Regions from separate parts of the Streptomyces sp. NPDC051105 genome, predicted to be linked through region 2. Evidence: riboswitches for the same ligand, from Rfam matches in the RefSeq annotation. Region 2 holds a riboswitch; the other holds the start of a gene.
The links. A riboswitch is a leader RNA that binds a small molecule or an ion and turns the genes downstream of it on or off. The one in region 2 is predicted to bind cobalamin.

Region 1 (3,197 bases), on a different contig from region 2:
AGGCACGCCACGGGACATACTGAACATCAGTCAACTACCGCGCCCCCGGGCACTCACGAGAGGCCGCACCGTGGAGAACTCCCTCGCGCCCGCCGCCCAGGATCGCTACGACACCTATCTTGACCATGTGAGGCACTGCCCCGACTGCCGCCCCGCGCGCTGCCGGACGGGCCAGGCACTGGTGCGCGCCTATCTCGCCACCACCCGGGCGGAGCGACCGGACGCCCGCGAGCACTGAAGCGACTTGCCGCGGAAGCCGTCGCCCCCGCTGTCGTTGTCCCTGCCGGCCGCTGTCAATGTCCGCTTGGCGTCCGGCTGTCAATGTCCGCTTGGCGTCCGGCGCATGGCCCGCGCCAGGTGCGGCCTGGCACTCCGGCGACGGCCGCCCGGCCTGCTCGCGGCGGCCCGGCTCACGGCCGTCCGACGCACGGCGGGCGGGGCCCCCGGATGGATCCGGAGGGCCCTCGCGTGTCGTGAATCGTTCAGTGTGCGGCGGGAACCGTCCGCCCGGCCGGGGCCGTCGCCGGTCTGGGGTTGAGCTGCCGTTCGGCCAACTCGCCGAAGAGCAGTCCGAATCCGCCCCACAGCACCAGCTGGATGGCCAGCGCGGAGAGCCGGAACCGCCACAGCAGGGTGGCCGGGAAGTCCGTCGGCACCTCGTTGACGGTCGGCAGGAACTGGTACGCCAGCCCGGTGACGACCGCGAACGCGGCCACCGCGACCACGGTCGCCCACCACGTGCCGAGGCTCGGACCGAGACGCTTGCCCAGCATGGTCGCGGCGACCGCCAGCAGCACGCTGAGCACCATCATCAGGAAATACAGCGTGGTCCGCTTGCCGATGGTGTCCGGGTCGCCCACCGACGGCGGGTTGGCCGGATACTTCAGGAACGGCACCACGTACACGGCGAGCAGCGCGCAGCCGGACAGCAGCAGCGCCGTCGCCCGCGGCGAGAAGCGGCCGACACGGCCCAGGGCGAAGCAGTAGGCGAGGGCGGCGATGCCGCCGAAGGCGACCCCGTAGAGCAGCACACCGGTGGCCAAGCCGGCGGTGGACTGGAGGGAGCGGGAGACGACCTCCATCTCGTGCTCGTGCGAGTGCGCGTCCTCGAAGCTGATCGCCTTGTCGACGTTCGGCTCTCCGAGGAGATAGGCGGCGACCAGGGCGAGCAGGCCGGCGGCAAGGCCGGCGAGCATGCCCCGCACCAGGAGGTTTCTTACCGTTGCGGAGTTCATGAGGGTGCGGCGTCCCCTTACGTCAGTGGCAGGGGAAGCCGAGGAGGTGGCGGGCGTCGTGCACCCACTCGTGGACGTCCGTGCCGTTGAACACGGAGGTGGCGCCCTGCTCGGCGCCGACGAAGTAGAGCAGGATGAGCATGAGGATGCCGAAGAAGACCGCCCAGGGAGCTATCGCGCTCAGCGGCAGCTTGGCGGGAACGACGGGGGTGGTGGCTGTCGGCTGCGCGACGGTCTGCGCCATGGCAGAACCTCCTCTGGGAGTTCGCGTCCCATCTCGGTGGTGCACTGGACGACGGCTACGGGTCTGACTCACGAGCTCCGGATGGGGCTCTCGCATACAGTGGCGCGACCGTGCCGGACTCCCACCGGCTTCCGTTCTGGCGTCGTCGATATCGGACAGACCGTACCGCGTGTCAGGAGCACGGCCAAGACCGCACCACCAGGCGTGATCTTCATCTCGTGCCTGATGGCCGGTTCTGGGCGTGCTGGGTCAGCGGTGACGGAACTCGCCGGGCGTTCCCGGGGAGCCCTGCGGCTGCGTCTCCTTGATGCCGGCGTTCGACGGGGGTCGTCCCCTACTCGGCAGCCGCGCTCACGCCTGCTCCCGGCGCTGGTCCCGGACGGTTCGTACGATGCCGGAGAAGTCCTCGGCGGGTCCAGCGCGTTCGGCTTACGAGGCGCACAACTCGGCGGTGACAGTGCGGCTCACGGGGACGGCTCCGTGGTGGTGTCGGGTCCGGCGAGCCCCAGTTCGCGTTCGCCGAGCGGGGCGAAGTAGCGGTCGACGTCGACGTCGGTGACCTCGGCGAGGGTGGCTGGGGACCAGCGCGGGTCGCGGTCCTTGTCGATGACCTGGGCACGGATGCCTTCCACCAGGTCGGGGGCGGACAGCGCGGCGCAGGAGACGCGGTACTCCTGGTCGAGGACCCGCTCCAGCGGACCGAGCCGCCGGGTCCGGCGCAGCGCCGCCAGGGTGACCTTCAGGGAGGTCGGCGACTTGGTGAGCAGGGTCTCCGCCGCCTCCTTCGCCGCCGGTTCGCGGTGGGCGAGCAGCCGCCGGACGATCTCCTCGACCGTGTCGGCGGCGTAGCAGGCGTCGATCCACTCCCGGTGGCGGGCCAGTTCGCCTTCCGGTGCCGGTCGCACGTGCCGGTCGAGCGCATCGTGCACGGGGCGGTCGGCGAGGTCGGCGATCAGCGGCTCGATCCTGTCCGAGGGGACGCAGTGGTCGGCGAGTCCGCACAACAGGGCGTCCGCGGCGCCGATCTGAGCGCCCGTCAACGCGAGGTGGGTGCCCAGTTCGCCGGGGGCGAGGGCGAGCAGGTACGTGCCGCCGACGTCGGGGACGAAACCAATGCCGGTCTCCGGCATCGCGATCCGCGACCGCTCGGTGGCGATCCGGACGCTGCCGTGTGCGGAGACGCCGACGCCGCCGCCCATGACGATGCCGTCCATGATCGCGACATAAGGCTTGGGGTAGCGGGCGATCCGGGCGTTGAGGCGGTACTCGTCGCGCCAGAACTCCGCCGACGCGGTGCCGCCCCCGGCGCGGACGTCCTCGTAGATGCTCCGGATGTCACCGCCCGCGCACAGGCCGCGCTCCCCCGCGCCGGTGATGACGACGGTCTCGACGGCCGGGTCGTGCTCCCAGGCGGTGAGGGCCTGGTCGATGGAGCGAACCATGGCGTGGGACAGGGCGTTGAGGGCCTTGGGGCGGTTGAGGGTGAGGTGGGCCGCCCGGCCGGCGGTGTGCAGCAGGACGTCGCTCATCCGAGGGCCTCCGTGAGGCCGCGGGCCGCGATGACGCGCATGTTCTCGTTGGTTCCTTCCAGGATCCGCTGGACCCACGGGTCACGGACGATCTTCTGGATACCGTACGCGCCGAGGTAGCCGTCGCCGTCGTGCATCGAGGTGACCAGCCTGCTGAGGCACGCGGTCGAGCAGCAACTGCGCGAGGCC
Region 2 (3,197 bases):
CGGTCGGCTCGACCCGGCAGGCCTGTGCCTGCATGGCCTGGGCCCGCCCGATCTCGGCGCCCTCCCGCGTGACGAAGGAGTTGAGGGACATGTTCTGCGCCTTGAACGGCGCGACCTTGACGCCCTGCCGCACCAGCCACCGGCAGATACCGGCGGTGACCACGCTCTTCCCGGCGTCGGAGGTGGTACCGGCCACGAGGAGACCGCCGCCGTTCATGACGCACCCCCCGACCGCTGTGCCGGGCGCCGCGAGAGCGCCCCGCGCAGCAGGGCCCCGGCCGCGCCGGCCCCGAGCGCCAGCCATCCCACCCGCCGCGACAACCGCACCGCCCGTTCGATGTCCGCGACTTCCACGGTCCGTCCCTCCCTGTTCAGCACAGGCCGATGCTCGACCCGGCCGCCGTACGACAGAGTCCCGCCGAGCCGTACTCCCAGCGCCCCGGCGAACGACGCCTCCACCGGCCCGGCGTTGGGACTCGGGTGCTGGGCCGCGTCGGCCCGCCAGGCCCGTACGGCCCCCCGCCCGTCGTCCCCGGCCAGCGCGGCCAGTACGGCGGTGAGCCGGGCCCCCGGCCAGCCCGCCACGTCGTCAAGCCGCGCCGAAGCCCACCCGTACCGCCGGTACCGGGCCGACTTGTGACCCACCATGGCGTCCAGGGTGTTGACGGCCCGGAACCCGAGCAGCCCCGGCACCCCGCCCACGGCCCCCCACACCAGCGCACCCACGACCGCGTCACTGGTGTTCTCGGCGACGGACTCCACGACCGCCCGGGCGATCCCGTCGGCGTCCAGGGCCTGCGGGTCCCTCCCGCACAGATGCGGCAGCCGGGCCCGCGCGGCCTCGACGTCCCCCGCCTCCAGGGCGCGCCCGATGGCACCGGCCTCCCGGGCGAGTGAAGTGCCCCCGACGACGGCCCAGGTGGCGGTCGCGGTGAGCGCGACGGACGCGGCGGTGGACGGTCGTACGAGCCGCTGGGCCAGGGCCCCCAGAGTCACGGCGCCGCCGGCGCACACCGCGGTGTGCAGCGCGCCCCACCCGCGGTGGTCCCGCCACAGCACCTGTTCGACGGCTCCGGCCGCCCGCCCGAACGCGGCGACCGGGTGCCCGCGGCGCGGATCGCCGAGCAGCAGATCGCCGAGAAGGCCGGCGGCGGCGCCGTACGCGAAGACGCGACCGGCACCCATCGGCTCAGCCCGCCGCGGGGGCGGGAACGGGCCTGGTACTCAACCTCGAACGGCAGCCGCGCATGGCGATATGTCCTCACTCAGGGTGTCCACGCCCTGGTTCGACGAGACCGGCGGTGAGAGTTCCTGGCTCCCGGGGATTGCTACCCCGGTGACAGTGGCGGGACCGCGCCGGATTCGCACCGGCTTCCTCTCTTGCCGCCGTACTTGGCTCCGGAAGTCCACCACGCCTCCGGAAGACCCGTCAACTTGCCGTTGACCTGCGAGGGGAGTGTGTGGGAAGGCCCACACCGGTGGTTTAGCGGGGCTGGTGGGACATGCCGAAGGCTCCTCCCGAGCGGGTCGGGGAGGAGCCTTCGGCGGCCGCGGGCGGTCGGCCCGGTCAGGCCTTGGCCACGATCAGGTGGATGCCGTAGGCCACGGCGGCCGCGCAGGCCGCGAAACACAGGTAGGCGGCGGTCACGGCCAGGGCCGCGGAGTTGCCCTGGGCCGTGGCGCGTTCGCGGGCGGAGAGGCCCTTGATGCCGAGGGTGAAGAGGGCCACCATGCCCACGGTGACCACGAGGCTGACGCCGAAGACGGAGCCGATGGCTGCCCAGTCGATGTTCATGTCGGTTCTTCCTCGGGGGTCAGACGGTCGCGGCCGGGTCGGTGGCGGCGGCCGGCGCGGGTGACGGGGCGGGGGACGGGATCGTGGCGGTGAGGTCGTCGGTCACCGTGCCCGCGGGCGGCGGGGTCACGGCGGCCATCGCCGCGGTCACCACGCCGGCCGGCTCCGCGCCGTCGGTGTCGTTGACGTTGGCGCTGTCCACCACTTCGCGGCGGGAGAGCTTCCAGATCGCGCCGCTGGAGGCGACGAGGAAGACGGCGACGACCGCCGTGCCCCAGTCGCCGAGGTCCGTCACGGACTCGGCGAGCGCGCCGACCAGCGCGGCCGCGGGGAGGGTGAGCACCCAGGCGATCATCATGCGGGTCGCGGTGGACCAGCGGACCGCGCCGCCCTTGCGGCCCAGGCCCGCGCCCATCACGGAACCGGAGACGACGTGCGTGGTGGAGAGGGAGAAGCCGAGGTGGGACGAGGCCAGGATGGCGGTGGCCGCGCTGGTCTGGGCGGCGAAGCCCTGCTGCGGCTGGAGGTCGGTCAGGCCCTTGCCCATGGTGCGGATGATCCGCCAGCCGCCGATGTAGGTGCCGAGCGCGATGGCGAGGCCGGCGGAGAGGATGACCCAGGTGGGAGGGTTCGAGTCGGGTGCGACGGCACCGCCCGCGACCAGCGCCAGGGTGATGATGCCCATCGTCTTCTGCGCGTCGTTGGTGCCGTGCGCGAGTGAGACCAGGCCGGCGGAGGCGATCTGGCCGGCGCGGAAGCCCTTGCGGGTGGCGTTGTCGTCGGCGTTCTTGCCGATCGCGTACGACAGGCGGGTGGAGAGCATCGCCGCGAGGCCCGCGACCACGGGGGCGGCGACCGCGGGGAGCAGGACCTTGGTGACCAGTACGTCGCCGTGGACCGCGCCGAAGCCGGCGGAGGCGACGGTGGCACCGATCAGACCGCCCATCAGGGCGTGCGAGGAACTGGAGGGCAGGCCCACCAGCCACGTCACCAGGTTCCAGAGGATCGCGCCGACCAGGGCGGCGAAGATGACCTCGGGGCGGATGCCGTTCTCGTCGACCAGGCCTTTGGAGATCGTGTTGGCGACCTCCACGGAGAGGAAGGCGCCCACCAGGTTCAGCGCGGCGGACATGGTCACCGCGATCTTGGGCTTGAGTGCGCCGGTCGAGATGGTCGTGGCCATCGCGTTGGCGGTGTCGTGGAAACCGTTCGTGAAATCGAACGCGAGTGCGGTCACCACCACAATCGCGAGGATCAGCGAGAAGTTTTCCATTTACCCAGACAATCTATAGAGGTCATCGGCCGTTGGACCGTAGGCAATCTGGATGAACGGAAGGTGAACTGAGGTGGTCTCTGTGGTGTCTGTGATCGGACGCGAGGTAATCGCGTGCGGGGACGGGCG

Region 1: linked by a shared signal. The riboswitch ahead of AB0N16_RS36345 (CbtB-domain containing protein) and the one ahead of AB0N16_RS22090 (cobalamin biosynthesis protein) in region 2 are both predicted to bind cobalamin.

What each region holds. Positions count from the first base shown of each region.
Region 1 covers NZ_JBFBBR010000020.1:128,712-131,908, forward strand. Annotated here, with positions in the region: gene AB0N16_RS36335 (hypothetical protein) at 71-238, shown strand; gene AB0N16_RS36340 (CbtA family protein) at 483-1,235, opposite strand; gene AB0N16_RS36345 (CbtB-domain containing protein) at 1,258-1,479, opposite strand; cobalamin riboswitch at 1,516-1,658, opposite strand; gene AB0N16_RS36350 (enoyl-CoA hydratase/isomerase family protein) at 1,944-3,008, opposite strand; partial or broken gene AB0N16_RS36355 (acyl-CoA dehydrogenase family protein) at 3,005-3,145, opposite strand; gene AB0N16_RS36360 (hypothetical protein) at 3,150-3,197, shown strand, end outside.
Region 2 covers NZ_JBFBBR010000008.1:359,074-362,270, forward strand. Annotated here, with positions in the region: gene AB0N16_RS22085 (cobyric acid synthase) at 1-217, opposite strand, end outside; gene AB0N16_RS22090 (cobalamin biosynthesis protein) at 214-1,185, opposite strand; cobalamin riboswitch at 1,286-1,426, opposite strand; gene AB0N16_RS22095 (hypothetical protein) at 1,568-1,795, opposite strand; gene AB0N16_RS22100 (inorganic phosphate transporter) at 1,815-3,068, opposite strand.